Regions from separate parts of the Novosphingobium sp. TK46 genome, predicted to be linked through region 1. Evidence: predicted binding sites of a transcription regulator. Region 1 holds the regulator's gene; each other region holds the start of a gene.
What was found. The regulator LexA, encoded in region 1, represses DNA repair genes until DNA is damaged. The targets are predictions, from matches to a motif close to GTTCCNCNCTTGTTCT.

Region 1 (7,826 bases):
TCATTGTCGAGGACATTCCCGAGGCTCTGCAGGTCAATGCCCGGTCCGACGATGGCCATGTCATGGGGTTTCGCCACGCGACACTCCCGATCCACGGCGTGCAGTTCCATCCCGAGAGCATCGCCACGCAGCACGGTCACGCGATGCTGGCGAACTTCCTCAAGGTCTGCGGCATCGAGGCGCGGTTGCCCGCGTGACCGTCGCGATCACGCCCGCCCTGGTCGAGAGCGAAGCTCTGTTCGGCCGCATGCTCGATGGCGACATGCAAGACGACGAGATCACCGCCGCTCTGCTGGCGCTGTCGGAGCGTAACGAGACTGCCGAGGATATCGCAGGCGCCGTCCTGGCGATGCGCGCCCGCATGATCCCTGTGAAGGCGCCGCCCAATGCCATCGACGTGTGTGGAACCGGCGGTGACGGGCAGCATAGCCTCAACGTCTCCACCGCTGTGGCGATCGTCGTCGCCGCGTGCGGCGTTCCGGTTGCCAAGCATGGCAATCGCGCGGCCTCCTCGAAAGCTGGAGGTGCGGACACCCTCGAGGCCCTCGGGCTCGACCTCGATCGCGCCAGTGACATGGCGGAGCAGACGCTGGCCGATATGGGCCTAGCGTTTCTGTTCGCTCAAAAGCATCATCCGGCGCTCGCGCGGATCGCCCCCATCCGCAAGGCGATCGGCAAGCGGACGATCTTCAACCTGACGGGTCCGATGGCGAACCCGGCATCAGTGTCTCGCCAACTCGTGGGCGTTGCCAATCCCCTTTATGTGCCGATTTATCGAGACGCCATGGCGATGGTCGGAACCGGAGCCGCAATCGTCGTCGGGGGCGATGAAGGGCTCGATGAACTGTCGATCGACGGCGGCAGTGTCGTCGCTTCGATAGGCCTTCCCGCGCTTCCACGGCGGATCACGCCCGCCGATGCGGGGCTGCAGAGTCACCCGTTGGATCAGTTGCGTGGCGGTGACGCCGCTTACAATGCTGCGGCTTTGCGTCGGCTGCTGGATGGCGAAGCGGGCGCCTATCGTAACGCCGTTCTGCTCAATGCCGCCGCTGCGCTTATCCTTTCCGGAGAAGCCGCCGATTGGCGCGAAGGCGCCGAGGAAGCCGCTGAGGTGATCGACAAGGGCCTTGCCAAGACCCTGCTCGATTGCTGGATCGCCACAACAGCAAAGTAGGATCATGTCCGACAAGCTCAAAGAAATCTGCGCCACCAAGCGCGAGGAAGTCGCCACGCGCAAGGGCTTCGAGACCTTCGCCGACCTCGATGCCAAAGCGCGCGAGCAGACCGCGCCTCGTGGTTTTCGCCGTGCGTTGGAGGCGAAGGCGGCAAATGGTTTTGCCCTTATCGCTGAGATCAAGAAAGCATCCCCCTCTAAGGGGCTGATCAGGAATGACTTTCGTCCAGCCGAACACGCCATGGCCTATCAGCGCGGAGGCGCCGCCTGCCTCTCCGTGCTGACCGACGCATCCTATTTCCAAGGCCATGAAGATTATCTCGTCGATGCTCGTGCAGCGTGTGAACTGCCGGTCCTGAGAAAGGACTTCATGATCGATCCGTGGCAGGTTGCCGAAGCGCGTGCGATCGGGGCCGACGCGATCCTGATCATCGTAGCGGCGCTGGAAGATGAATTGATGATCGACATCGAAGCCGCCGCGATCGAGCGCGGAATGGATGTGCTCGTCGAAGTTCATAATGAGGATGAGATGCAGCGCGCGAGCACCTTGAAATCAGGCCTTATCGGCGTGAACAATCGTGACCTGAAACGCTTCGTGACCGATCTTGGGACGACCGAGCGGCTTACGGCCCTGGCGCCTGCGGGAACGCTGCTGGTGAGTGAAAGCGGGATCGAAAGTCACGCCGATATCGAACGGCTCGCCAAGTGTGGAACGCGCACGTTCCTGGTGGGGGAAAGCCTCATGCGACAATCCGACGTCGAAGCGGCAACGCACGCGCTTTTGTTTGGCTGAGGGGCAGCGTAAAGTCCCTGTCCTACCGCGAGCGGCTCTGCCATGATCGCCCGATGATAGATCACTCTTGGATATCGATCGGTCCTCGCTGCGATGAGCCCGATCGGCCTACCTTGCCACTGTTCAGGACACCGGCAACTGCGGCAATCAAACGATGAGCAAATCACTCACACACATCGATGACGACGGCACCGCGCGGATGGTCGATGTCGGTGCGAAGAACGAGACTCACCGTTTGGCGGTCGCATCCGGCCGCATCCGCATGAGCGCCGACGCCCTCGACGCCATCCGAAAGGGAAATGCTCCCAAGGGTGATGTACTTGGCACAGCGCGCATCGCCGGCATCATGGCAGCCAAGCGGACGGCTGACCTGATCCCGATGTGCCATCCTCTGGCGATCGACGCGGTCAACCTCGATTTCGCCTTTGAAGCTGATGCCGTCCGCGCCGTCGCCACTGCATCCCTGACCGGCAAGACCGGCGTGGAAATGGAAGCGATCACCGGGGTTACGATCGCCCTGGTCACGATCTACGACATGGCAAAGGCGCTGGATAAGGCGATGGTGATCGAGGATGTACGGCTGATCGAGAAGCGCGGCGGTAAATCCGGGCACTGGCGCGCGCTGCCGTCATGACCCGAGAGCCGCCGATCCCGCTCGAAGAGGCGCAGGCGCGGCTGCTGGCCTTGGTCTCGCCCTTGCCGATCGAGCGTATCGCAGTCGAAGCTGCGCTCGGGCATTACCTGGCCGAGCCGCTATTGGCGCGCCGAACCCAGCCTTTCGCCGCACTTTCGGCAATGGATGGCTATGCCGTTACCCAAGGCGATCTGAGCGGCCCATGGCGGATCGTCGGAGAAAGTGCGGCCGGGCATCCCTTCATGGAAAGCTTCTCAGCCGGACAAGCTATTCGCATATCGACCGGAGCGATGCTTCCCGCCGATGGAGCGGCGGTTATCCTGCAGGAGGATGTCACGCGCGACCTCGACCGCATCGTGCTGTCAGGCGATCGCCCATCACCGGCCAACAAGCATATCCGGCCGCGTGGCATGGACTTCTCGGAAGGTCAGCAAGTGCTGCCGCGCGGTATGGCAATGGGCCCTGCCCAACTGGCTTTGTCGCTTAGTGCCGGGCACGATGATATCGCTGTTCATCGCAAACCGAAGGTGCTGATCATGGATAGTGGGGACGAACTCTCTGCCCATCCAGCGACATGTTCGGATCACCAAATCCCCGCCAGCAATGGCGTGATGCTGGCGGCTATGGCGCGCTCCTTGCCCTGCGAGGTTCGCCGGATCGGCCCGATACCCGACACGCTCGGCGCGCTGGCAACTGCCTTCGCCAAGGGCTCCGACGCCGATGTCATCGTGACCAGCGGCGGTGCGTCGGTAGGCGATCACGACTTGGTCAAGCCGGCGCTCGAAGCCTGGGGTGCCGAACTGGGCTTTTGGCGCGTTGCTATCAAACCCGGAAAGCCGATCCTCGTCGCCACCAGGACAGTCGGCGCGAGGCAGCAGATCATACTCGGACTCCCGGGCAATCCTGTGTCGAGCCACGTGACGGCATACCTCTTCATGTTGCCGCTGCTGCGAGCGTTGCTCGGGGCGGCTGCTCCGACGCCGCGGTCTATGACCTTGCGGCTCGGCGCCCACTTGCGAGCAAACGGTGGACGACGCGCCTTCGTCCGCGCGTACTGGAACGGGCAGATCGTGATCGTTCATCCTCAGCAAGACAGCAGCGCATTGAGTGCGCTGGCGGTCAGCAACGTGCTTGTAGATCGTCCAGCCAACGCACAACCGGCAAGCGAGGGCGACGAGGTTATCGCGTACTGGCTCGAAAATGGCGGAATGGCTTGACGGGCAAATTTTTGTTGCTTACTTGTTCGCTAATTGTTCACGAGAACAACGCCCAAGGAGGCGGCGAAGATGTTGACGCGCAAGCAGCACGAATTGCTCAGGTTCATCCAGGTAAAGCTGGAGGAGACGGGTATCTCTCCCAGTTTCGAGGAGATGAAGGAGGCTCTTGATCTCAAGTCGAAGTCGGGCGTTCACCGCCTGATCTCGGCTCTTGAGGAGCGCGGTTTTATCCGCCGCTTGCCTAACAGAGCACGTGCTTTGGAAGTGCTCAAGCAGCCTGATAATCTTGGTGCACGCGTTGTCCCCTCGCGGTCGATTAGCACCGGTATCGATTTGGCGAAGCCGCGGGCGCCGACACCGCGTCCCGCCAACGATGTCATCGAAATCCCCCTGCATGGCCGTATCGCCGCTGGTATGCCGATCGAGGCGCTGGAGGGGCAAGCCATGTTGCCCGTTCCTGCCGCGCTGCTGGGTTCAGGCGAACATTACGCGCTTGAAGTCTCTGGCGATTCGATGATTGAGGCAGGCATACTCGACGGAGATTTCGCGCTGGTGAAGCGTACGAACACCGCTCGTGATGGCGAGATCGTGGTAGCCTTGATACGCGGCGAGGAAGCGACGCTGAAGTACTTGCGGCGCGAGGACGGGTTCGTACGACTGGATCCAGCTAACGCAGCGTACGAGCCTCAAATCTACGCAGTCGGAGAAGTCGAGGTTCAGGGTAAGTTGGCGGGGCTGTTACGCCGCTATCATTGAGCGGGGCTTCGCGTCGGGCTCAATGTATGAACCAGTTTCAACGCAATCCGAACTCGGGCGGAAGATGGCGGGATTTGATGTCGGACAGACACTTGGAATGGCGAGGCGCCAGTCATTCGTTGCTCGCGAAAGGCTGGTCCTTGGGCAATTTAATAGGGAGATCAGGCGTTTGCAAAGTATATCTCGGCGCTTGTCTAAATTTTACCGGCCAACATTCCATTACCCGGTGCGGTCGTCGTGCTGGGGCCAATTGATCGTTTGCGTTGCCAGGCCGTGACTTCCTGATGCCACCAACCATGCTGGCCCTCGCCTTGTGCAACGCTCGTCACCCTTGCGGACCGAAGATCGATTGCCAGTCCACCTGCCCTGGTGAGCAGCCGTCGATCTGCTTTCAACCAACGTGGTTGGCAGCTATTCGGCAGCCATCGATCCGATACCACAATATCGACCCTGTCACAGGAGGCCGCCAGCGCCCGCTCTGGCAAAGCACCATGGCTGCGCGTCAGAAGTACAGACCAGTCGCGTTCGCCCCTGCGTAAAGTCACAATACACGCATCACGATTACAGCGCGCGCCCGGCCATGCGGTGATGACCAACGGTGTCCCGCTCATCCCTGCCACCTCAATTAAATTATCCCGCGCGAAATTGCTTCGGCTCTCGCGCAGGATGAACAACTTACTGGCGTCGTCGCCGAGCAAGCCAACATGTCGTCCATCTCCCGATATCAACAGGTCAGCTGGCTGAACCACCACCACCAGAATTGTACCGATTGCGGCAGGCACCAACCCCAGCCAGCGGATTCGAGCGCTCCAGAGTGCCAGCCATAAACCGCCGACGACAAAGAGCATGAACGAACCGCCGCCAAATGCCGGCATGGTCGTCACAGCGCCGGGCTGTCGCGCGACCCATTGCGCGACGGCCTTCAATAGCCAGACCGCCGTGTCTGCCACCCACCACGCTGGTGCCCCAAAGCCAACCGTGTCGAGTACCAGTCCGATCAACACTGATGGCATGATAATCACTGTTGTCAGCGGGATAGCGACGACATTTGCAAGCGCTCCATAGATGCCGCCACGATGAAAATGGTAGAGCCCGATCGGCATCAAGGCTACCTCGATCAGTATCCCGGTCAGCAAAATCATTGCGAGATGGCGCCCACCCCGTACGAGCGGACTTTCTTCACGCGGCTTGAGGAAACTACGGATTGGCGCGGCGCCCGACAGCGCGACGATCGCCAGCACCGCTGCAAAACTCATCTGAAAACTGGGCCCCATGATCGCCTCGGGCCAGACGAGCAGGACGAGGAACGCGGCAAGCGCCAGCATTCTCAGCGACAGCGCCTCCCGGCCAAGCGCCAGCGCCGCCAGGACCAGCAAGGCTCCGATGCACGAACGAACCGTCGGGACTTGTGACCCGCTCAGCAGGGTGTAGCCGATTCCTGCGAGTGCGCCGCACCCCGCGGCCACGACCGGCAATCGCACTCTTAGCGCAAGCCACGGCCACAAGGCCAGCAGGCGCAAAGCCGCGAAGTAGAGCGCTCCGATGACGGCGCTCACATGCAGGCCACTGATAGAGAGCAGGTGGGCGAGACCGGAATCGCGCATTGCCTGCGCGTCGATGGCAGTGATGCCGCCCATATCACCCGTCGTTAGGGCTGCTGCTATGCCAGCCTGCTCAGGCGAAAGCTGGGCGCGCACATGATCGGTCAACCGGCGCTGCACCTCATTCAACCGTGCTCCACCTGCCCCCGGCTTGACGACCTCCAGCGGGGACAGGGCCGTTCCGGTAGCGGCGAGCCCGGCAAACCACGCGGAACGTGCGAAGTTATAAGAGCCAGGCAGCATTGGCGGCGCCGGCGGGACCAGACGCGCACGTACCTGCACGATCGCGCCCGGCTGCAAAGTACCCAAAGCAGCCTTGTCGTCAGGCAAGTTGAGCCGAACGCGGATTGCGCGAGCCGTACCAGGCTCTCGCGTGGCCATGATGATCCGGCTTCGTGTTTGTGCCGGTTGCTTTTCGATGGAGAGGATCCTCCCCGCGAGCATCGCAACGCCAGGATGTGCGATCGGCTCGGCGCCTATCATGCTTGAACGAACCCAGACCGAGCCGCAGCCTGCGGCCACCACGAACGGGATGACGATCCCGGTTAGACGAAGATAAGGGTAGTGTCCGTGCTCCCGCAAGATCGCTGCCGATGCCATGCTGATCCCGATGCAGATCGCCATCAGAGCGAGCCAATGGCCCTGCGCCGGTAACGTGAACCATAAAGCTATGCCGCTTCCGAACGCCACGGCCAGCCACGGCGCCCGCTCGAAGCCTGCTTCGCCAAGAAAACGTTCGAGAGCGGCCAAGCCTCTCGACAAGCGGCGCAGGCTGTTCCATGGCCGATGTTGCAATGCAGCGCTCTTCGAAGTGATGGGGGCGGAATATGGCGGCGCGCGGCGCGTACGCCACCCGCGTATTGGACAGGAAGGTTGGCTAGATGGCAAGCGGCAGCGTAGCAGCAGCAGCCCAGGGCGAAAGGATTGACCCTGTGCATCCTGCTGGCACGCGTCCGGTGGTCACGCGGTTCGCGCCATCGCCGACCGGCTACCTGCATATCGGCGGCGCTCGCACCGCATTGTTCAACTGGCTCTATGCCCGTCATCACGGCGGAACGTACCTGCTGCGGATCGAGGATACCGATCGTGCCCGCTCGACCGAGCCGGCGATCGAGGCCATCTTCGACGGTCTCGACTGGCTTGGTCTCGGCGGCGACGATGAACCGGTGTTTCAGTTTTCGCGGACAGCGCGCCATGCGGCGGTCGCTCATGCGCTGATCGCTGCTGGCCAGGCCTATCCATGCTACATGACGCAGGAGGAACTCGCCGCTCATCGGGCCAAGGCGCAGGAGGAGCGTCGTCCGTTTCGCCTTGAAAGTCCATGGCGCGACGCCGGTCCCGAGACGCGCCCGGTCGATGCACCGTTCGTGGTGCGCATCAAGGCCCCGCGCGAGGGCGAAACCGTGATCGAAGACCTGGTGCAAGGCAAGGTAACGGTCCGCAACGAGGAGATCGATGATTTCGTACTCCTGCGGTCTGATGGGACGCCAACCTACATGCTCGCCGTGGTCGTCGACGATCATGACATGGCTGTCACGCACGTGTTGCGGGGCGACGATCATCTCAACAATGCCTTTCGCCAGCTTGCCATCATCGACGCCATGGCAGCGATCGAGAACTGGGAGCGCCCGGTTTATGGCCATGTCCCGCT
Region 2 (7,826 bases), 1.9 Mb from region 1:
TACCTACTTGCGCCCCCGCTACGGCATCTATGCGGTGACCGGGAGACTGCCCGATGGCCGCGTGCTCGACGGCGCCGCCAACATCGGCATCCGCCCCACGTTCGATCCGCCCAAGGAACTGCTCGAACCGTACTTCTTCGATTTCTCCGGCGATCTGTACGGGCAAGAGATCGAAGTCGCGTTTCACCACTTTCTGCGACCCGAAGCGAAGTTCGACAGTCTCGATGCGCTAACCGACCAAATGGAGCGCGATTGCGACGAGGCGCGGCGGCTGCTTGCCCTGGCCTGACCCGGTTCGGCGCATGTCACGCCTGAACGGGCGCGTCTGCGATCGCTTCATGGGATCTTAACCACGATGCGGCACTCCCGCTGCGTCCCGAGCCACGGGACGATGGAGATGCGCTGTCGATGGCTGGTTGGTTTCTCACCCGCGAAGAGCATCCCGGCGACGCTGAGACCGCACTCGACACCGCGCGGGCGCAGTTCGCTCGCCATGGTTTCACCAACTTGCAGGAAAAGCGGTTCGCCGGCTGGGCCCTGATCCACGCGCCCTACATCGTCGGCGGGCCGTCCTTGTTCTTCGAAGAGATCAACGGTGATTTCGCGCTCGCCGCAGGCACCCTGGCCTACGATGGATTGACCGGTCCTGCCGCCTTGCGCCAGCTGCTGGCCGAGGCGAAGCCACCGCAGTTCGACTGGGCCCGTCTCGCCGGCCAATTCGCGCTCATCCTCCATCGCGGTGGACGAACCTTCATCGCCACTGATTTCTTCGGCGCGTTCCAGCTTTATCACGACGCCGGGCACACCCTGTTCTCGACCTCGTTCCTCACTGCCGCGACGGTGTTGCCGCAAGTCAGCTTCGACGCTCAGGGGCTTTATGAATATGCCGTGCAAGCCGCAGTCCTGGGCGACGACACGGTGCTGGCCGAGCTCAAGCGCCTGGGACCGAACCAGGTCGTCGAGCTTTCACAGCGAGGCGCAACCTTCCATGCCGTATCCAAGCCGCTGCCGACGGCCCCCACCGTGGAGCCCTTGGCCGAACGCGTCGCCAGTCAGGCTGCCTTGCTGCGCAACGTCGTGGGCGAACAGGTCAGCCACTTCGGCGACCTGGTGCAATGCCCGTTATCCGGCGGGCTCGATTCGCGGCTGGTCTATGCGGTGCTGCGCTCCCTCGGCTGTACGCCGCAGGTCTATGTCTACGGCTGGCCGATCAGCGAGGACGTGAAGATAGCGCAGCAGATCGGCGCGGCGGAGGGCTTCGCGGTCGAATGGATCGACAAGGACGCCTATCGCGAAATCACCCCCGACGCGTTTCCCGAGCAAGTCGCCCGCAATTTCGAGGAGAACGATGGCCTGCCCAACTTCGGTGGGCTGTTCGACAACGGCGGCAACTCCTACGCCCGCGACCGTCGCCACCGCGACGGCGCGCTGACCATCTCGGGCGGCGCGGGTGAGATCTATCGCGACTTCTTCTTCCTGCCCGATCGCCCCTTGCGTGTCGCCGATGTCGCCGACAGCTTCTTCGCCCGGTACGACCGCCGCGACATGACCGCAGCTTTCGACGGCGGCGCCTTCCTGCGCCGGATCCGCGACAAGATGCTCGAGGCGCTGGAGCGGCCCGGCGACACCGGCGTCCTGCCTCGCACCCTGATCGAGCAGCTCTACCCGCGCTTTCGCGGCCGCAGCCTGTTCGGGCGCGAATTGAGCGTCGAAGCGCGCTACAGCCCCTACACCTTTCCTTTCCTCGACCAGCGCGTGGTGGCCGAAGCGATGACCCTGCCCATGCCGCTCAAGCGTGCGGGCGTGTTCGAGGCGGCCTTGCTCAACGCGATCGATCCGGTGCTGGCGGCGCGGCCTTCCGCCTATGGCCACCACTTCGCCGAGCCTCCGAGCCGGCGCCATCGCTTCGACGAATGGGCGACGCGCATCCGTCCGATCTGGCTGCGCAAGAACAGCTATGCCATCCAGCGGCGTCTCAAGCCGCTCGGCGACGAGCATGGCGGCCTGCACGCCGATGAGTACATGGGCCAAGTGATCGATCTCGATTACCCGGTGATGCGCCGCTGGTTCGACGTCGACGCGGTCACCGACAGCGGGCTCAAGCGCCGCATCGCCCTGCTCGAATATCTCGCCACCTATCTTGGGTCACGATTGGTACGGTGAGTGTCCAGCCTTGGCACACGGCGGCAACCAACTTGCCGCAAAGGATGCCAAGCACCTGCGCGTGTGGTTATGCACGCTACAACCGTTGGAGAATCCCCGCCGTGCGTCTGCCCATCCTCGCCACCGTCATGTTCCTGACCGCCGGGCCGGCGATGGCCCAGTCGACGGCGCCGTTCTTCGTATCCGAGAGTGGCAAGGGATTCGGCAGCCTGACCGAGGCGGTGAACGCGATCGGCGACGGTGACGGCACCATCCTCATCGCTCCCGGCCGCTACGCCGATTGCGCGGTGCAGGCCGCGGGCCGCGTCGCGTTCGTCGCGCGCCAGCCCGGCACCGTAACTTTCGACGGCGGCGTCTGCGAGGGTAAGGCCACGCTGGTACTGCGAGGCCGCGGGGCGCACGTGCAAGGCATTCGCTTCACGCATCAGGTCGTGCCCGATGGCAATGGTGCGGGCATCAGGCTCGAACAGGCCAACCTGACGGTCGTCGGCTCCACATTCATCGATGCGCAGTGCGGCATTCTTTCGGGCGACGAAGCCTCGACCAACACCGTCACCGTCGATCGCTCTACTTTCGCCGGCCTTGGCAAGGATCCGCGCGGCAATGGCGCGCACGCCATGTATATCGGTCGGGTCCGCTCGCTCAAGGTGACCAACTCGCGCTTCGAACGCGGCACCGGCGGTCATTACATCAAGAGCCGCGCGCCCAACATCGAAGTGCTCGACAGCAGCTTCGACGACAGCCGCGGCACGATGACGAACTACATGATCGATCTGCCGAACGGCGCCGTCGGCCGGATTGCCGGAAACGCCTTCGTCAATGGCTTGGGCAAGGAGAACCGCACGACCTTCATCTCGGTCGCACCCGAAGGCCGCGAGAACACGTCGGCAGGCCTGGTGATCGAGAACAACAAGGCCTGGCTGGTCCCGAACTACCCATGGCAGACCGCATTCGTCGCCAACTGGACCAGCGACCAGATTATCGAGCGCAACAACACGCTGGCCCCCGGCATCACCCGCACCAGGCGCATGGCGGACAGCGGCGCGCGCCAGCTGCTGCGGATGGCATACAACTACGTCCACGACAAAGCGCTCGACCTGCTCAAGGCTTAAGGCGAGATCGGCGACCGATGTGTTTGGAATGGTGCACCCGACAGGATTCGAACCTGTGACCTCTGCCTTCGGAGGGCAGCGCTCTATCCAGCTGAGCTACGGGTGCAACGGTCGGGCGACTAGCAGAGGGCTGCGGCCGATGCCAGCGGCTTTTCAAGCGATGCAGGCTGGGCTCGCACCGCTCATGGGACGATCCACCAGCGGCCATTAGCTTTTTGGCAAGCCTGGTTCGCTAGCTTGCGCCACTATGGACGCATCTGCGATCGACTTGAACGAGGCCCGGCCGTTTCCTGGCCGCAGGCATCCTATGGGGATCGAAACACCAACAGCCAGCGTACCCATGGCGCTCACCACCGCTTGGTCGGCGATCCATGAGGCTGCGACCACCGTGGGGGTGATCGCCCGGATCGACATGGCTCATCTTTCCCTTCTGATCGATCGCGGATTACAAGTTACGATAGGCCCATGCGCCGATGCAGCCCTGCGGGATGACATGCAGGATCTGGCCGATGTTCTGCAGCGTGGTATCGCCGCACTGCTATATGCCCATACCAGCGGCGGTTCTCCCGATGCTGCGGCGCGTGCGTTGTGGGCAGATTTTCTTGCGGCAAGAGACGCCATTTCGACGCGGCTTGCTTAGGTGAGTACGCATCAGCTCGTCTGAGAGGTTGCAAGTTCCCGCTATGTTCTTAATGCGGGTGGCATGACGTTACACGACTCGCGTGCCTATCCGGCCATACCCGTGCGGCCCTCGCCAACCACTTACGTCGCCAGCGATGTGATGCGCGGCATCTGCCGCCTTTTCGCGCGCAACGACATCTGGTGCGTGCCCGAGATGCCGCTGCGTTGTGGTCGGCGCGCCGATCTGATGGGCATCGACGCCAAGGGTGCCATCATCATAGTCGAGGTTAAGGTGAGCCGAGCCGATCTGCTGGGCGACGCCAAATGGACCGACTACCTCGATTATTGCGACAGGTTCTACTGGGGTCTCGCGCCGAGCCTAGACCGTGCCTGTCTCGAGAGCGAAGCGTTTCTGCCGGGTCGGTGCGGCCTCATTGTCGCCGACGGCTACGACGCCGAGATCCTTCGTCCTGCGTCAACCCGCAAGCTTGCCGCGCCGCGGCGCAAGGTCGAAATCGAACGGCTTGCCCGCACATCGATGCGCCGCCTCGTCACCGGAGCCGACCCCCATACGATACAATGGGGCGCAAGCGACTGACGGCTCATCGCTGGTTGGCATCGAGGTTTGAGCGCCGATGGCGGGATCGCGAGTGGCTCTGGGCAAGCGCATCGGTGTGCACCGGCACTGGCTTTGCGGTGCTCTGCTGACGAGCCGGCGCTGAGCAGAACCAGCGGGCACAGACACCGACGCAGGATCGCAATAGCAAGTAAAGCAGCCCCGATCCGGCGACAGGGCGTGATGGGACTTTACGAGGCGTAGTGGCCGGATCGTGCGATGCTCTAACGATCGCGATGCGTTGGCGCCGTACCAATACGCGATCGGACTTTGCCGATGATCTGCAGCTTGTCAGGCGCTGAAAGCCTGGACCAGACGGTAATCTCTTCGAGGGTACGAAAGCAGCCGCTGCAGTGATCCGTCGCATCATCGATCCGGCACACGCCGGTACACGGCGACAGAACATCAGCGATCATGGTGTGAACATCGGTACGGTACCCGCGGTCCGTTTGTGAGGACGGCTCGTATGTCCATCACCAATACAAAACGCCCCTGCCATCTCAAGGATGGCAGGGGCGCTGCATGTTCCGCCTGGGTGGCCTTGATCAGGCCGCCTTCTTCTTCTTTTCGTACCAGATGTTCTTGTACGACATGAAGCCGAGTACGGTGGCGAAGAGCAGGAAGCCCAGCACTGGCCAACCGGTCTGCTTGCGCTTCTCGAGCTTGGGCTCGGCCGTCCAGATCAGGAAGGCACTTACGTCCTTGGACATCTGGTCGACCGTGGCCTTGGTACCGTCGCTGTAGGACACCTGCCCGGTGCTGGTCAGCGGCGGCGGCATCGCCAGGTTCAGGTTTGCGAAGTACGGGTTGTAGTGCAGACCCGGAGGCGTCTTGGCATCCGGGAATTCCTTCAGCAGCGCGGCGGGTTGCTTCTGGTAGCCGGTCAGCAGCGAATAGACATACGGACCGCCATCGTGACGCGCCTTTGTCATCAGCGAGAGATCCGGCGGAACCGCGTTATTGTTTGCAGCGCGCGCGGCGATGTCGTTGGCGAACGGCTTGGGGAAGTAGTCAGTGGGCATGCCCGGACGCATCGCATCCTCGCCCGTGTTGGGATCGGTGCCGGGAACCTGGAAGCCCTTGGCGATCGCCTTCACTTCCGGGTCGCTGTAGCCCAGCGCCGTGAGGTCGCGGAAGGCGACGTGGCTGAGCGAGTGGCAGGCCGAGCAGACTTCTTTGTACACCTGGAAGCCGCGCTGCAGCTGCTGGCGGTCGAACTTGCCGAACGCGCCGTCGCTGGAGAAGCTGACTTCCTTGGGGTGCAGGTGGAACTCGTGCTCGGCGGTCACCGGCGCGGGTTCGGTGATCTCGGTGTAGGCGCCGTTGGCGAACGACCACGCGAGGCCGACTGTGAAGAACAGTCCGACGAGGATGGAGATGATGCGGATCATGGCGTTATTTCCGTCTCGATCGGGTCAGGCGTGGCTGTGGTCGGGGGTCGAGGTCGTGCCGGGAAACGGCGCGGTCGGGCTCGCCATCAGCGGCACGTTCTCATCCTTGCCGAGCACGGCGTCGGTGATCGAGAACGGCAGCGGATCGGGACGCTCGATGGCCGACACGATCGGCACGATGATCAGGAAATGCGCGAAGTAGTAGATCGCGGCGATCTGGCTGATCATCACGAAAGGCTCCGCAGCCGGCGCGCCGCCGCAATAGCCCAGGATGAGCGCGTCGACGACGAGCGCCCAGAAGAACTTGCGATACAGCGGACGGTACGCACCCGAGCGAACCGGCGAACGGTCGAGCCAGGGCATGAAGAACCACACCAGGATCGCGCTGAACATGGCGAGCACGCCCATCAGCTTGGCCGGGATGAAGAAGAAGTCCGAGGTGAAGGCGCGCAGGATCGCGTAGAATGGCCAGAAGTACCATTCGGGCACGATGTGCGCCGGTGTGCTCATCGGGTTGGCCGGAATGTAGTTGTCCGGGTGCCCGAGGTAGTTCGGAAAGAAGAACAGCACCAGGCAGTAGAGGAACGCGAACGCGCCCACGGCCCAACCGTCCTTCGCGACGAAGTAGGGGTAGAACGGCACGGTATCGCTCTCGGTCTTCACTTCGACGCCGGTCGGGTTCGACGAGCCGGGGATGTGCAGCGCCCAGATATGCAGGATGACGACACCCAGGATCACGAACGGCAGCAGGAAGTGAAGCGAGAAGAAGCGGTTGAGCGCGGCGTTGTCGGGCGCGAAGCCACCCAGCAGCCACTGTTGCAGCGGTTCGCCGACGAACGGAATGGCGCTGAACAGGCCGGTGATGACCTTGGCGCCCCAGAAGCTCATCTGACCCCAGGGAAGGACGTAGCCCATGAAGGCGGTGGCCATCATCAGCAGGAAGATGGTGACGCCCAGCAGCCACACCATTTCGCGCGGAGCCTTGTACGAACCGTAGAAGAAGCCGCGGAAGATGTGGATGTAGATGACAACGAAGAAGGCCGAGGCACCGTTGGCATGCGCGTAGCGCAGCATCCAGCCCCAGTTGACGTCGCGCATGATGTGCTCGACGCTGTCGAAGGCCACGCCCGCGTTGGCGGCATAGTGCATCGCCAGGACCACGCCGGTGACGATCTGCAGCATCAGGCAGAGACCCGCCAGGATACCGAAGTTCCAGAAGTAGTTCAGGTTGCGCGGAACCGGATAGCCGGCGCCCAGCGAATTGTAGACCAGACGCGGAAGCGGCAGCTTCTCGTCCACCCACCGCATGAACGGATTTACCGGCTTGTATTCTTGGGCCCAGGGAAAGCTCATGATGGTCTACCTCAGCCGATCTTGACGACGGTGTCGGACGTGAATTCGTACGTCGGAACCTCGAGGTTCTTCGGTGCGGGGCCCTTGCGAATGCGCGCGGCGGTGTCGTAGGTCGAGCCGTGGCAGGGGCAGAAGTAGCCGCCGAACTCGCCCTTGGTTTCGCCTTCACCGGCGCCTAGCGGAACGCACCCCAGATGGGTGCAGACACCCATGGTGATGAGCCAGTTCTCCTTGCCCTCCTTGGTCCGCTCGGCGAGCGTCTGCGGATCGCGCAGGGAGGAGATGGGAACCGCGTTGGCTTCGGCGATTTCCTTGGCAGTCAAGTTGCGGATGAACACGGGCTGCTTGCGAAACACGCCCTTGATAGCCTGGCCGGACTTGATCGACGAGATATCGATTTCGGTCGAGGAGGCGGCCAGAACGTCGGACGAGGCCGACATCTGGCTGATCAGCGGGTAGAGGATCGATACGCCGGCGACGCCCGCGGCGCTGACCGCGGCGATGTTGATGAAGTCGCGTCGCCGCACTCCATCGCCGGTGACCAGGTCCGGTCCCGTGACCAGATCCGGG
Region 3 (7,826 bases), 720 kb from region 1:
TCCGTGCCGCCAGCGCCGGTTTTGCCGAGCGCGCGACCGGCGATGCGCTGACCTCGGTCGTCGGCCAGCCGTTCGTCGATCTCCTGCGCCAGGAAGAGGGCGATCGCATCGTCTGGGCCCGCGATGGTCAGCGCGCGACGCCGCTCATGTTGTACCATGTGCCGGTCGCCAACCTCGATCAGTCCGGTGATCCCGATCCGCTGACGACGCCATCGCTGATCCTGGTCGTCGATGCCGGCCTGGGGATCGGCGCCGGAGAGGGCACCGGTGCCGCCGTGCCGCATCTCGAGGCTCTGCTGGGCCAGCTGCCGCTTGGTCTGGCGATGGCGGATCGCGATGGTCGCCTGCTATTCGCCAATGCCGCGTTCATGCGCGCCGCCTTCTGCGAAGGCCAGCCCCCGCCGACCTACCCCACCGACCTGGTCGTCAAGGAAGACAAGCGCGCGCTGGCCGAGGCGATCCGCCGTTTCGCGCAAGGGCCCGCCGCCGCCGGGGACATCGCCGTGCGGCTTACCGGTCAGGCCGACGAGCCGGTCTCGCTCAGCCTCGCCGGTGTGCGCGGCCTGGGTGAGGCGGCAGTGCTGCTGGGGCTGACCGATTCGTCCGAAGAGACGCGGCTCAAGCGGCAGGTCGCGCAAGCCACCAAAATGCAGGCGGTCGGCCAGCTCGCAGGCGGCGTCGCGCACGATTTCAACAACGTGCTTACCGCGATCCTCGGAACCTGTGACCTGATGCTGATGCGGCACACGCCCGGCGATTCGGACTATGACGATATTCAGCAGATCCGCGCCAACTCGAACCGCGCGGCCTCGCTGACTCGCCAGTTGCTCGCATTTTCCCGTCAGCAGACGTTGCGGCCCGAAGTCCTGCAACTGCCCGATGTCGTCGCCGACGTCTCGCAGATGCTGCGTCGGCTGATCGGCGAGAAGATCCAGCTGGTCGTCACCCACGACCGTGATCTCGGGCCCGTACGCGCCGATCCCACCCAGCTCGAGCAAGTGATCGTCAACCTGGCGGTCAACGCGCGCGACGCCATGCAGTCGCGCGGCGACGGCTCGGGTCGGCTCAATCTTTCGACCCGCCGCGTCACCACCGCCGACGTCCGCGCCATGCGCAGCGAGATCATCCCGGTCGGTGAATATACAGCGCTGCGGGTGGAGGACACCGGCGGCGGCATCGCGCCCGAGCATCTGGGCAAGATCTTCGAGCCGTTCTTCACCACCAAGGAGCAGGGCAAGGGTACCGGCCTCGGCCTTTCGACGGTCTACGGCATCGTCAAGCAATCGGGCGGCTTCATCTTTGCCGACAGCAGAGTGGGGATCGGCACCGTCTTCACGGTCTATCTACCGGTCGATCATGCCGGACCCGGAGCCGCGCGCCCGCTGGCCAAGCCTGCCGAAGCGCCCCGCCAATGGGCCGGGGGCGGTCGCATCCTGCTGGTCGAGGACGAGGATCCCGTCCGCGTCGTCGCCGAGCGGGCGCTCACTCGGCAGGGCTACCAGGTCACCTCCGCGCGGGATGGCGAAGAGGGGCTCGATCTGGTGCAGCAGGGCCAGCGTTTCGATCTCTTGGTCAGCGACGTGGTGATGCCGACGATGGATGGCCCGGCGATGGCGCGCCACATCCGTGAGATCGTGCCGGACCTGCCGGTCCTGTTCATGTCCGGCTATGCCGAGGAACAGCTGCGCAAGGAGATCGGCATCGCCAACGCCTGGTTCATGCCCAAGCCTTTCTCGGTGCAGCAACTGTCGGAAAAAGTCGGCGACGTTCTGGCGCGTTCGGCGCAGCCGGCCCCATGAGCAAGGCCGCGCGCGTTAGCAGGTCGCTGTTCGTCCTTGCTGTCATGGTGTTCGGTCTGCTTGCCGGGCTGGGCGGCTACTACGCCGGCGGACGTGCCGACGCGCGCGACGACACACGCCCGCTTGCGCGCCTGGCCGACCGGCTGATCGCGCGCGGCGAAGGCGCTGCGGGCCTTGGCGCCGGTCGCGAGGGACAGATGCTCGCGGCACTCGTCCCTGCAAGCGAGGATTTGGCGAGCGATCCTGCAGGAGGCGTGCCCATTCTGGCCCATGCGTTGGCGAAGCGAATGGCGTTCGAGCATTATACGCCAGGCATCGGCAGGATTCGCCTGGCCGGCTATGCCAGCGGGCTGGAAGCGGAGCTCTCCGGGCCGCGATTGGCGGCTTTGTGGCTGGAAACTGTGGAAATGGGACGCGGCCCGCATGGATGGATGCGCGGCGTCTATCAGGCGAGTCATGACTTGTACGGGCGTCCCCCCGCCGCGTTGAACGATGCCGAGTTTGCCCGATTGATCGCCGCTGCCGCCGCGTCCGCCGACACAGGGGTTGGCGCGAAACCGACCTTTGCGAGGCAATCGGCCGCGCCACGTGTCCGATCGACGATGACGGCCTTGGCGCCGGCATCGAGCTAGACGGTCAGCCCGCTTAAATTTGCCAACAGCACATGTTCCTCTCTTGTTCTATCGGAACAAAGAGAATACATCCGCTGGCGTGGACGTTGACCTTTCCGGTCAGCCCGGTAGCGAGGAGATAACGAAATGGCTGCTCAGCTCAAGCTGATCCAAGAAGGCAAGGACAAGGACGCAATGGACCGGCAAAAGGCCCTGGAAGCCGCACTCGCGCAGATCGACCGCGCATTCGGCAAGGGCAGCGCGATGAAGCTCGGCTCGAAGGAGACGATGCAGGTGGAGTCCGTTTCCACCGGCTCGCTCGGGCTCGACATCGCGCTGGGCGTCGGCGGTTTGCCGCGCGGGCGCGTCATCGAAATCTATGGTCCGGAGAGCTCGGGCAAGACGACTCTGGCGCTGCACTGCATTGCCGAAGCGCAGAAGATCGGTGGCACCGCCGCTTTCATCGACGCCGAACACGCGCTCGACCCGGTCTATGCCAAGAAGCTGGGCGTCAATATCGACGAACTGATCGTCTCGCAGCCTGACACTGGCGAACAGGCGCTCGAGATCGTCGATACGCTGGTGCGTTCCAACGCGATCGACGTGTTGGTGGTCGATTCGGTTGCGGCGCTGGTTCCGCGGGCCGAGATCGAGGGCGAGATGGGCGACAGCCACGTCGGCCTTCAGGCTCGTTTGATGAGCCAGTCGCTGCGCAAGCTCACCGGCTCGATCAGTCGTTCGCGTTGCATGGTGATCTTCATCAACCAGCTGCGCATGAAGATCGGCGTCATGTACGGCAATCCCGAGACCACGACCGGCGGCAACGCGCTCAAGTTCTATGCCTCGGTTCGTCTCGACATTCGTCGCACCGGCCAGATCAAGGACCGCGACGAGATCGTCGGCAACGCGACCCGGGTAAAGGTGGTGAAGAACAAGGTCGCGCCGCCGTTCAAGCAGGTCGAGTTCGACATCATGTACGGCGAAGGCATCTCCAAGATCGGCGAGATCCTCGATCTTGGCGTCAAGGCCGGCCTGGTGGAAAAATCGGGTGCCTGGTTCAGCTACGACTCGATCCGCATCGGTCAGGGTCGCGAGAATTCCAAGACCTACATGAGGAACAACCCGGAGGTCTGCGATCGTCTCGAGAAGGCGATTCGTGATCGCACCGCCGGTCTTGCCGAAGAAATGATGGCTGGGCCTTCCGAGGAAGACGACGTTTGATCCTAGGTCCGGCACTCGTCAGCGCGCGAGTGCCGGATCCAAGGTGCGTCAGCCAATCTCGTATCGATCGACGCTGATCTCGTTTCCGGGCGTGGGATGCGTGGTCTTCAGGGCTTCGACGATCTGATCCGGATCAGGCAAGCACGACGCTTTCTGTCGGACCGAACCTGACGACAGCGGACTTGGCAACCGCATTCAGATCGTTTCACCGGCGACAGGACCGTTCCTGACATACTTGGCTGCGGAACATGAAGGCCGCGCAGTGGTTGCCGCAGCCATGGCCAACAAACCGCCGCTACCCGTCGTCATCAATCGCAATGGCGGGCTGGCGTCCCGTCTCGGCGATAAGCTGGCGATGCAGGTGCAAGATGCCTTCGACGCGGTTGGCGCGGAGATCGCATTGCGGATGGTCGATGGCGACGATGTGACCGAGGCGGTCCAGCAGGCGCAAGGCGATACCGTAGTCGTGGGCGGTGGCGACGGTACGATTTCTGCCGCAGCCGGTGTTCTGGCTAATCAGAACAGGCGTCTCGCCGTTCTGCCGCTGGGCACGCTCAATCATTTCGCGCAGGCGATCGGTCTCGACGGTACGCTCGCGCACGCCGCCGATGTCGCATGCCGGGGTGAGGCGCGCCGGACCGATTTCGGGTTGGCGGGCGACCGCGTGTTCATCAACAATGCCTCTTTCGGGATCTACCCGCGGATGGTTCGCGACCGCGATCGCCTGCCTTTACCCAAGTGGCTCGCGACCATACCGGCGGCTGTACGCGTTCTCTGGCGTCCGGGATCGCGCAAGCTTCGCATCAGCATCGACGGTCGCGTGCAGTTGGTCCGAACGCCGCTGCTGTTTGTCGGCAACAATCGCTATTCGCTCGGGGCCGGCGCCGTCGGTCAGCGTGAAAGCCTGGAAGATGGCGTGCTGTCGCTTTACGCCGTCACGGCGCGCAGCGGCCCCGGTCTTGTCGCTGAAGCGCTGCGTATATTGCGCGGCAAAGCCGACCGCGAACAGGATTTCGCGACGCTTTCGGATGCGCGCGAAGTGCTGATCTCACGGTCGGGCCGTCATCCGGTCGCGCTGGATGGCGAGGTCGTGCGCCTTATGTTTCCGCTTAAGCTCAGCATCCGGCCCAAGGCGTTGTGGGTCATGCGCCCGCGCGCTGCCGAGGCCGCCATGATGCCAGATTCGCCGGATCCGCGATGAGCATGATCGTGCCTTCGCGCTTGCCGCGCCTGCAGGGCTGATTTATCGGCTTGAGCCATGCGCTCGACCAATGAAATCCGCCGTTCCTTCCTCGAATACTTCGGCTCGCAAGGGCATGAGGTTTCCGCGTCGGCGCCGCTCGTCCCGTACAACGATCCCACGCTGATGTTCGTCAACGCGGGCATGGTACCGTTCAAGAACGTCTTCACGGGACTGGAGAGCCGCGACACCCCGCGCGCAACCTCGTCGCAGAAGTGCGTTCGCGCGGGCGGCAAGCACAACGATCTCGACAATGTGGGCTACACCGCGCGGCATCACACTTTCTTCGAAATGCTCGGAAATTTCTCGTTCGGTGACTACTTCAAGGAGCAGGCGATCACCCACGCCTGGACCCTGCTGACGAAGGTTTGGGGACTGCCCGAAGAGAAGCTGCTGGTCACAGTCTATCACACCGACGACGAGGCGTTCGCGCTGTGGCAGAAGATCGCCGGCCTCCCTGAAGACCGCATCATCCGCATCGCCACCAAGGACAACTTCTGGGCGATGGGCGACGATGGCCCATGTGGCCCATGCTCGGAGATTTTCTTCGATCACGGTCCACACATCGCGGGCGGCCCGCCGGGATCGCCGGATGAAGACGGCGACCGCTTCATCGAGATCTGGAACCTGGTGTTCATGCAGTTCGAGCAGGCGGCCGGCGAAATCGTCGGCAACCTGCCGCGCCCGTCCATCGACACCGGCATGGGGCTGGAGCGCATCGCCGCGGTGATGCAGGGCGTGCACGACAATTACGATACCGACACGTTCAAGGCGCTGATCGCCGCGTCCGAAAGCCTGACCAGCGTGCCCGCCGAAGGCGCGCAGCGCGCGAGCCATCGCGTCATCGCCGATCACTTGCGTTCGACCGGGTTTCTGCTGGCGGATGGGGTTCTGCCCTCGAACGAAGGCCGTGGCTATGTGCTGCGCCGGATCATGCGCCGCGCCATGCGGCACGCGCATCTGTTGGGTGCATCGGAGCCGCTGATGCATCGGCTGGTCCCCGCGCTCGTGGCCGAGATGGGGCAGGCCTACCCCGAACTCGGCCGCGCCCAGCCGTTGATCGAAGAGACGCTCCAGCGCGAAGAGATTCAGTTCCGCCGTACGCTATCCAATGGTCTTCGCCTGCTCGACGAAGCGACCGTCGGCATGAGCGAGGGCGGCGAGCTGCCGGGTGAGACCGCGTTCCGTCTCTACGATACCTTCGGCTTTCCCTACGACCTGACCGAAGACGCACTGCGTTCGCGTGGGATCGGTGTCGATCGGGCTGGTTTCGATGCGGCGATGGCGCAGCAAAAGGCAGCCGCGCGCGCCGCTTGGAAGGGCTCGGGTCAGGCCGCTGACGGTGAGGTCTGGTTCGATATCGCCGAGCGCGAGGGCGCGACCGAGTTCACCGGCTACACCTCCGACAGTGGCGAGGGTCGTGTCGTGGCGCTTGTGCGCGACGGCAAGGAAGTGCCGTTCGTCGAAGCCGGCGATACCGTGACTGTGCTGACCAACCAGACGGCGTTCTATGGCGAAAGCGGCGGGCAGGTGGGTGACGCCGGCATCATCACCGGCGCGCCGGGCAGCGGCACGGGCGACCTGCGCATCGTGGTCGATGACACCGCCAAGCCGCTGGGTCGTCTGCATGCCATGCAGGGCCGGGTCGAGGCCGGTACCCTCACCGTAGGCGACACCGTTCAACTGGTCGTCGATATCGAGCGGCGCGATGCGATCCGAGCGAACCATTCGGCGACACACCTGCTGCACGCCGCGCTGCGCAACCGGTTGGGCGGGCATGTGACGCAGAAGGGCTCGCTGGTGGCGCAAGAACGCCTGCGCTTCGACTTCTCGCACCCCAAGCCCCTGACCGACGATGACATAACCGCGATCGAGGCCGAGGTGAACGCCGAGATCCGCCATAACGAGCGGGTGTCGACCCGGCTGATGAGCCCCGACGAAGCGATCGAGGCCGGCGCCATGGCGCTGTTCGGCGAGAAGTACGGTGACGAGGTCCGGGTGCTGGCGATGGGTCGCGTAGCCGGCAGCCGAAACTATTCCGTGGAACTGTGCGGCGGCACCCACGTCGAAGCGACGGGCGACATCGGCGTGTTCCGCATCGTGTCGGAAAGTGCCGTCTCTTCGGGTGTGCGGCGTATCGAGGCACTGACCGGCGAGGGCGCGCGTCGCTGGCTGGTCGCCCGCGAGGATGCGCTAAAGAGCACCGCCAGCCTGCTGCGCACCACCCCGGACGAGGTCGAGACGCGGGTCGCGGCCTTGCTCGACGAGCGTCGCAAGCTCGAGCGTGAACTTGCCGATGCCAAGCGCGCGCTTGCGCTGGCGGGCACTGGCGGCGCCACGGCGGCTGGCCCGGCGGACGAGGAGGTCGGCGGAATCAAGTTCTCCGGCCAGGTGCTCGAAGGTCTGGATCCCAAGGAACTTCGCGGCTTGCTCGATCAGGCCAAGCAGCGGCTCGGCTCGGGCGTGGCGGCGATCGTTGCGGTGAACGAAGGCAAGGCGAGCATCGCCGCTGCGGTGACGGAAGATCTTGTCGGCCGCGTCAGCGCCGTCGATCTGGTGCGTGCCGGCGTCGAGGCGCTAGGCGGCAAAGGCGGCGGTGGTCGCCCGGACATGGCGCAAGGCGGCGGGCCCGACGGCGGCAAGGGTGCCGAGGCGATCGCCGCCGTTCGTGCGGTGCTTGGGGGGTGATGAACCGCTAGCCTGGCCGCGAGCGGTCAGGTGGTTCGCTCGCGAAGGGTCGACGATTTTAGCCGAGGCTTTTCGGTCAAACCGCCTTCGTCCATCAGTTGCATGCGCAAAGCATCGCGCTTTTCGTGAATCGACGCGATTACCGGGCCCATCGGCACGCCAAGATCGACCAGCACCGCCTCCGATAGCTGGAGCGAACTTTCCAGTGTCTCGGGGACGGCCTGACTGGCGCCAGCGCGATAGAGTTCGGCCGCATGCGTGGTGTCG
Region 4 (7,826 bases), 150 kb from region 1:
ACCAAGACCGCGATCGAAGGCGGTGACACGGCGGACATCACCGCCAAGTCACAGGCGTTGACCGAAGTCGCCATGAAGCTTGGTCAGGCGATCTACGAGAAGGAGCAGGCTTCTGCGGCTTCTCCTGAGGCTGATGCAGCCAGCGCACGGGCCAGCGGCGACGACGATGTCGTCGATGCCGAGTTCTCGGAAGTCGACGAGAACAAGGGCTGATAACCTGATGAAAGACGCAACCCCCGCCGGTGCGACTTGCGCCGGCGGGGGTTAGTGTGTCGCGAGGGTAAAATACGTGTCAGCTACTGAGATAGATTTCTACGAACTGCTCGAATGCGAGCGTACTGCTGACGACAAGACGCTGAAGTCGTCTTATCGCCGCCTTGCCATGCGGTTCCATCCGGACAAGAACCCGGGCGACGCAGAGGCAGAGACGCGCTTCAAGATGATAAGCGTTGCCTACGATTGCCTCAAGGATCCGCAGAAGCGGGCGGCGTACGATCGCTATGGCCACGCCGCGTTCCAGAACGGCGGACCGGGCGGCGGGCAGGGCGGTGACTTCGGCGATATCGGCGACATCTTCGAGTCCATATTCGGACAGGCGTTCGGCGGAGGTGGCGGTCGTCAGCAAGCCCGTCGTGGTGCCGATCTGCGCTACGATATGGAAATCAGCCTCGAAGAAGCGTTCGAGGGCAAGAAGACCGAGATCGAGATCGAGGTATCGCAGGCTTGTGAGCCTTGTCATGGCTCGGGAGCTGAACCTGGTACCGGGTCTCGTCGTTGCACGACTTGCGGAGGCCACGGCAAGGTCAGGGCCCAACAGGGCTTCTTCATGGTCGAGCGAACTTGTCCGACTTGTCATGGCCGGGGCGAGGTGATCGAAAAGCCCTGTCGAATCTGCCGTGGCGAGGGCCGGGTCGACAAGCCGTCACGGCTTGAAGTCGACGTACCTCCCGGCGTCGATTCGGGCACACGCATCCGTTTGTCGGGCAAGGGCGAGGCGGGTCCATTCGGATCGCCACCGGGAGATCTCTATATCTTCCTGCATGTGAAGCGCCACGCCGTCTTCGAGCGAGAAGGCACCACGCTGGTCACGCGTGTTCCGATCACCTTTACCACCGCCGCGCTTGGCGGTGATATCGAGATCCCCGGCGTGGATGGCGAACGGCTCGCTCTCGATATCCCGGCAGGAATCCAGTCAGGCAAGCAGTTGCGCAAACGTGGAGCCGGCATGCCGGTGCTTCAAGGTCGGGGACGCGGTGACATGGTGATCGAAATCACCGTCGAGACGCCGACCAGACTTACCGCCAAGCAGAAGGATTTGCTTCGCGAATTGCAGGAAACCGAGACCGGCGACGAGTGCCCGGGCTCGAAGGGCTTTTTCGACCGGATCAAGTCCGCGTTTACAGGCTGATGGTGAAAGCCCACTCCCGATCCGGGAGTGGGCTTGAGGATCAAAGGGGCTGTGTGGACAACAACGCCGCCGTTTGTGCGTCCAAAACCTCCTGCCGATTGTCGACCTCACCTCCACTCAGGAAGCGAAGCAGATCCTCGGACAAACGCTGCGTGTGCGTGGCGAACACGCCATGTGGCGCACCGGGATATTCCACGAATTGCGCGCCGGGCACCTGATCGGCGACAACGCGTCCGGTAGCTTCGATCGGAACCGTCGCGTCGGCATTGCCATGAACCACCAAGGTGGGCACCGTGAACGATGGCAGATCGCCCCGGAAATCGGTATGGGCGAAAGCCGCGGCCGATTGGATCGTGGCATACTGGCCGGCCTTCATGGCCGTCATCCAGGCCCAACGCAGCTCTTCATCCGATACCGGATGGCTGAGCAGGCCCACTCCATAGAAGTCCTTGATGAAGCCGGTGAAGAAATGGCGGAAGTCCGTCTTCATTCCATCGGTCATCTGCTGGAACACGCTTTCATCGACGCCGTTGGGATTGTCGTCGGTCTTGAGCATGTAAGGCACTACCGAGCTGATCAGCGCCACCTGGCTTACGCCTTTGCCGGCATGACGGGACATGTAGCGGGCGATCTCTCCGCCGCCCATGGAGAAGCCAACGAGCGCCACGTCCTGTGTCGCGCCAGTAGCGGCCATCACTTCGGCCAGGTCATCCGAGAACGTATCGTAATCGTAGCCACGTGGCGCATGATCGGATCGACCGAAGCCACGGCGGTCGTAGGCGATGGCGCGATAGCCATGTTCGGCAAGCGCGATCATCACGGGATCCCAGCTGTCCGACGACAAAGGCCAGCCGTGGATGAGGACCACCGGCCTTCCTTCGCCCAGGGTCTTGACGAACAGCTGCGTCTCATCACGTGTCTGGATCATAGGCATGGGAGTCTCTCCTTCATCCTTCTCAATTCATTCATCAGGTTCGCGTTCCTGCCTGATGCTTGCGGGTACGTTGTTTCGTCTGGGGAAAACGGACGAGCGGAAACCTGACAAAAGCCAAATTAGAACATAAAAGGAACGATTCTTCATCTACCAGTGTTCTGATTATCATGCCCGAAGCGCCGCTCACCCCAGACCGCAGGCGGATCTCGATAGATCCGGACCTGATCAAAGAGCCGACGACAGCGCCGTTTGTCGAGCTTGGCATGGCCAGTTGCTTTTCGTTCCTGCGCGGCGCGTCCGATGCAGCGCAGTTGGTAGAGCGCGCTTATCAACTGGGCTACGATGCGATCGGCATCGCCGACGTCAATTCTCTTGCCGGCGTGGTACGCATCCACACCGAGACTCAGAGGGTGAAGTTGCGCCCTGTCATTGGTTGCCGCATCGAGACGGTCGAAGGCTTCGCTTTCCTTGCCTACCCTCAAGATCGGGCGGCTTACGGGCGATTGTGCCGTCTGATCTCTGCCGGACGAATGGGCACGCTGTCAGGTGGTTGGCAGCAAAAGGGCGTGTGCGAGATCTCCTTGGATATGCTCGCCGACCATGCGCAAGACCTGCACCTGATACTTGTGCCCCCGCGCGATCTGGCCATCAGGTACACGATCGAGATCAAGAGCAATGTCATGCCTTTGCGTCCGGTGGATCAGTCATCCGGCACCGCGCAGGTGGCGACCGAGGCTTTCGATCTAACCACGCATTCAGATGACCTGCGCGGTCTACTCCCGCTACTTGCCGGCCGACTTGTGACCATGAAGCACGTTGCTGCCAGCTATCTGCATGTCGGTGATGATCTGGCCCGCATCGAAAAGCTCGACGAAATGGCCAGAGCGAACGGACTGTCCATCCTGGCGACCAACGATGTGCTCTATCACGCGGTAGAGCGGCGGCCGCTGCAGGACGTGATGACGGCGATCCGTCACAAGACGACGGTGGCTGGCGCAGGGCTGCTGCTCGAAGCCAACGCGGAACGCCATTTGAAGTCGCCGGACGAGATGGTCCATCTGTTCGCCCGATGGCCACATGCGATCGTTGCATCGCGGTCGGTTGCAGATTCCTGCAGGTTCAATCTGAAAGACCTGAAGTACGAATACCCGACCGAGATATGTCCCGATGGCTTGGATCCTCAAGAATATCTGGTGAAGCAGACTTGGGACGGTGCGGGTCGCCGATATCCCGATGGCGTACCGGAGCACGTCCATGACAGCATAGTCCATGAGCTTAGCGTCATTGGCAGGATGAAGCTCGCAAGGTACTTTCTGACGATCAAGGATATCGTTGATTTTGCTAGAAATTGCCAACCGCCGATCCTTTGCCAGGGGCGTGGTTCGGCGGCGAACTCCGCTGTATGCTACTGCTTGGGAATCACCTCGGTCGATCCCGCCGTCCACAGCCTTCTGTTCGATCGCTTCATTACCGAAGAGCGCAACGAGCCTCCGGACATCGACGTCGATTTCGAGCATGAGCGACGCGAAGAAGTGATCCAGTACATATATGGTCGGTACGGGCGAAAGCGTGCCGGTCTTTGCGCCACGGTCATTCACTATCGACCACGCATGGCGATCCGTGAGGTCGGAAAGGCGATGGGTCTGACCGAAGACGTTACCGCTGCGCTTGCGCGGACCGTCTGGGGCGGTTGGGGCACCGAGATCGGCGACAAGCACGTCGCGGAGACCGGCATGGACGTTACCGATCCACACTTAAAGCGCGTTCTCAAGTTGACCGAGCAGATGATCGGAATGCCGCGGCACCTCAGCCAGCACGTCGGCGGCTTTATCCTCACCCAAGGCCCGCTCATCGAAACCGTACCGATCGGCAATGGCGCCATGCCGGAGCGCAGCTTCATCGAGTGGGACAAGGACGATATCGATGAGCTTAAAATTCTCAAGGTAGACGTCCTTGCTTTGGGCATGTTGACATGCATCCGCAAGTGTCTGGATCTTCTGGAAAACCACCACGACCGCTGCTTGAACTTGGCATCGGTTCCACGCGAGGATCCCGAGGTCTATGCGATGTTGCAGAAGGGCGACTCGCTGGGCGTATTCCAGGTGGAAAGCAGGGCGCAGATGAACATGCTGCCGCGATTGCGACCGCGCGAGTTCTACGATCTGGTTATCCAGGTCGCCATCGTGCGTCCCGGGCCGATCCAGGGCGACATGGTGCATCCCTATCTCAAGCGCCGTAGAGGCGGTGAGCAGGTGGTCATCCCTGGACCATCGCCGCAGCATGGCCCTCCAGACGAACTATCCTCTATCTTAAGTCGTACGCTGGGTGTGCCGATTTTTCAGGAACAGGCGATGAAAATCGCGCTCGATGCCGCCGAGTTCACGGGTGAGGAGGCCAATCAGTTGCGCAAGGCTATGGCAACATTCCGATCGCGCGGCATGCTGGACGTGCTGCAGGAGCGGATGGTCAGCCGGATGATCGAACGCGGCTATGATGCCGACTTTTCAGAACGTTGCTTCAATCAGATCAAGGGATTTGGCGAATATGGCTTTCCCGAAAGCCATGCGGCAAGCTTCGCACACCTGGTCTATGTCTCAAGCTGGTTGAAGTGCCACTTTCCGGCTGCCTTCGGTTGTGCGCTGCTGAACTCCCAGCCGATGGGCTTTTATGCGCCCGCGCAGATCGTGCGCGATGCCTTGGAACACCACGTCCCTGTCTTGCCCACTGATGTGAACGCCAGCGAGTGGGACTGTACGCTTGAAAAGACATCTGCAGACCTGTCGTTCAAGGATAGCGGCAGGCCGGACGGACACATCGGCCTGCGGTTGGGATTGCGCCAGATCGACGGCTTTCCCGAAGCCGCCGCCGCCAGGATCGTCAGTGCACGTGTGGAGGGAGGGCCGTTTCTCGATATCGCGGAATTGCAGGCACGCGCCAAGGTGTCCCCGCCTTTGATCGAACGGCTGGCCGCGGCGGATGCGTTCGGTTCGCTTGCTCTATCGCGACGACAGGCCTTGTGGAACGCACGCAGCCTGATCGCCGGGCCGGACTTGCCGCTGTTCGCCGCCGCCGATGCTCGCGATGAGGGAGATGAACGCGCGAAGACGCAGTTGCCGCAAATGCCGCTGAGTGAAGAAGTAGTGGCCGATTACCAGACACAGCGCCTCAGCCTGAAGGCACATCCGCTCGCGTTCTTGCGGCCCGGCCTGGCGGAACGCGGGTTCGTGCGTGCATGCGACCTGCGAAGTCGCAAGTTCCGCACCATGGTTCAGGTCGCTGGCGTCGTGCTGATCCGGCAACGGCCGGGTTCGGCCAAGGGTGTCTGCTTCATCACGCTTGAAGATGAGACCGGCGTGATCAATCTCGTCATCTGGCCCGATCTGAAGGAGAAGCAGCGGCGCGTCGTCATGGGCGCGCGATTGATGGAAGTACGCGGCCGGGTCGAGTACGATGACGAAGTGATCCACGTAATTGCCGCGCACATGACCGACGCCACGCACGAATTGCACCGCCTGTCCGAAGATCTGCTGCCCACCACCATCGCGCGCGCGGACCATTGCAACAATCCGCTGCCCAGTAAGTGGGGGCCACGTGACAACCTTCGCGAAGGCAAAGATGATCCGTTCAAACCGATCGATTACGATCAGTGGACACCACCGGGACCGGGAAATCGGGAATGCGGCTTTCACCAAGGCCATCCCCGAGACGTGCGCGTGATTCCCAAGTCACGTGATTTCCACTAGGCTGGAGTTTGCTCGCGTGTCGTGCCCCGGCTTTGTTTATCCCACTGCACACAAACTGAGCGCCTCTTGGGACAGGCATTTCGCTTGTTGATCGCCGGTGCTGACCACCGGTTTGGCAGCTAAACGTGACCGAGGGCATTGCTGCCTTGTGCGATTTATCTTTGACACCTGGCTTCTTGCTGGCCTGCTTATACTGACAGTCCTGGTTGGTGGACGCGCATGGGTGCACGATCATCCGCGCTATGATCCCTGGGCTCCACTGTCGTTCGAGGATACGCCAGATGGCTGGGGTGCCAGATCGAAGATTGCGACCTTGCGCGCAGACACCTCAACCTGCCGAGACTTTCTGCGCCGTAGCGGCATCGCCTTCACCGTGCTGGCGCCAGCCGGGCAGGGCACCTGCCGGCGGGATGATCGACAAGTCCTGTCGGATGATCGTTCGCTTGGTTTGGTCCTGAGGCCCGCGGGTGCGCAGGCGACGTGCGCCGTGGATGCTGCGATGGTGCGCTGGCTGCGCCATGGCGTCCAACCCGCAGCCCGAGCCATCCTGGGCTCGCCCGTCGCATCGCTGGAACACTACGGCACCAATAACTGCCGGCGCATCGGCGGGGGTGAACGCGGCACCTGGAGTGAGCATGCCACGGGTAACGCCATAGACATCGCCGCCTTCAGGCTGAAGGATGGCCGTCGCGTGATCGTGCGGAGAGACTGGCCTGCCAGCGACAAGACCGCAGCCTTCCTCCACGCTGTTCGTGATGCCGCTTGCGGCGAGTTCGCGACCGTACTCTCTCCAGATTACAACGCCGCGCACGCCGACCACCTCCACCTTGATCAGGCCGTTCGCGGCGGCATGGGCTGGTCTTATTGCCGCTGATCCTTTGGGCTGACGTCGCGCTGTCGCCCTTACGCGCCGAGCGGCTGCTGGGCAGAGCGACGGCCGTGCGAAAGTCTGGCTATTATCCAATCGTACGTTCGCTGCGCTGCGATACCGAAGCCCACCGCCACCGGCAGCCCAACACCCACGAGCAGAAGCTCACGCTGCAAGGCCGTTTCTGGCCTGACAAGCTTCAGCAGAACAACAAAGATCGGTCGATGGAAGAGGTAGAGGAAGAACCCGCCCAAACTGAGTTCCTCGATGATCCGCGATTTTGGTAAACCGCCACTCAAGGCAATGAAAACGAACACTGCGCTTCCCGTTGCCCAAGGCGCCATCCACAGCGACTGATCCTGTAGGAACCTTGGCCCCTCCAGCGAAAGCGCATAGCCTGCCACCGAGATCAGCGCCGCCACGGTAAGCCAGATGACCTTGCGTGAAGAGCCGCGATTGGCGGTCAACATCCCGGCGGCGAAAGCCGGCAGATAGATGAGCAAGCGATCCTCTATGTCGGTCACGAAACGATCGAGCGCGAACAGCGTGATCCAGACAAGCGAGACGATCAGGATCAGCGCAAGCGGACGCTTCGCCATGGCCAGAAGGAAAGGGGCGACCAGATAGAACAGCACGATCATGGTCATGAACCATAAGGTCGGCGGTGGCGGCGGCACGAACATGGTCAGCATCAGGGCCGACGCGACAAACGCAGCCGTACTCAACTTGAGAACGGTGAATACGATCAGCGCAAGCAGATAGGGCGGATAAATGCGGATGAGCCGCCGCCTGTAGTAATCCACGATGGCTGTCGGTGTGAGTTGCTGGCCTGCCCGCCCAGCCAGATTGCCGGAAATCAGAACAAAGAGTGCG

Region 2: ACXJ1Z_RS08610 (MmcB family DNA repair protein) is a predicted target of LexA. The motif match lies at 3,950-3,965, and genes of this name have one in related genera.
Region 3: recA (recombinase RecA) is a predicted target of LexA. The motif match lies at 2,466-2,481, and genes of this name have one in related genera.
Region 4: ACXJ1Z_RS16880 (error-prone DNA polymerase) is a predicted target of LexA. The motif match lies at 2,464-2,479, and genes of this name have one in related genera.

What each region holds. Positions count from the first base shown of each region.
Region 1 covers NZ_CM143963.1:3,677,964-3,685,789, forward strand. The annotation lists gene ACXJ1Z_RS17555 (anthranilate synthase component II) at 1-197, shown strand, start outside; gene trpD (anthranilate phosphoribosyltransferase) at 194-1,174, shown strand; gene trpC (indole-3-glycerol phosphate synthase TrpC) at 1,179-1,967, shown strand; gene moaC (cyclic pyranopterin monophosphate synthase MoaC) at 2,122-2,601, shown strand; gene ACXJ1Z_RS17575 (molybdopterin molybdotransferase MoeA) at 2,598-3,818, shown strand; gene lexA (transcriptional repressor LexA) at 3,888-4,574, shown strand; gene ACXJ1Z_RS17585 (ComEC/Rec2 family competence protein) at 4,769-6,925, opposite strand; gene gltX (glutamate--tRNA ligase) at 7,057-7,826, shown strand, end outside.
Region 2 covers NZ_CM143963.1:1,790,889-1,798,714, reverse strand. The annotation lists gene ACXJ1Z_RS08635 (bifunctional riboflavin kinase/FAD synthetase) at 1-289, shown strand, start outside; gene ACXJ1Z_RS08630 (asparagine synthetase B family protein) at 409-2,163, shown strand; gene ACXJ1Z_RS08625 (right-handed parallel beta-helix repeat-containing protein) at 2,265-3,275, shown strand; tRNA gene ACXJ1Z_RS08620 (tRNA-Arg) at 3,305-3,381, opposite strand; gene ACXJ1Z_RS08615 (hypothetical protein) at 3,616-3,915, shown strand; gene ACXJ1Z_RS08610 (MmcB family DNA repair protein) at 4,057-4,494, shown strand; gene ACXJ1Z_RS08605 (DUF1289 domain-containing protein) at 4,737-4,928, opposite strand; gene ACXJ1Z_RS08600 (cytochrome c1) at 5,058-5,903, opposite strand; gene ACXJ1Z_RS08595 (cytochrome b) at 5,928-7,256, opposite strand; gene petA (ubiquinol-cytochrome c reductase iron-sulfur subunit) at 7,268-7,826, opposite strand, start outside.
Region 3 covers NZ_CM143963.1:2,962,953-2,970,778, forward strand. The annotation lists gene ACXJ1Z_RS14230 (hybrid sensor histidine kinase/response regulator) at 1-1,799, shown strand, start outside; gene ACXJ1Z_RS14235 (hypothetical protein) at 1,796-2,431, shown strand; gene recA (recombinase RecA) at 2,558-3,631, shown strand; gene ACXJ1Z_RS14245 (diacylglycerol/lipid kinase family protein) at 3,909-4,832, shown strand; gene alaS (alanine--tRNA ligase) at 4,890-7,559, shown strand; gene ACXJ1Z_RS14255 (cation:proton antiporter domain-containing protein) at 7,586-7,826, opposite strand, start outside.
Region 4 covers NZ_CM143963.1:3,524,337-3,532,162, forward strand. The annotation lists gene dnaK (molecular chaperone DnaK) at 1-213, shown strand, start outside; gene dnaJ (molecular chaperone DnaJ) at 290-1,408, shown strand; gene ACXJ1Z_RS16875 (alpha/beta fold hydrolase) at 1,449-2,342, opposite strand; gene ACXJ1Z_RS16880 (error-prone DNA polymerase) at 2,510-6,085, shown strand; gene ACXJ1Z_RS16885 (extensin-like domain-containing protein) at 6,309-6,959, shown strand; gene ACXJ1Z_RS16890 (acyltransferase family protein) at 6,989-7,826, opposite strand, start outside.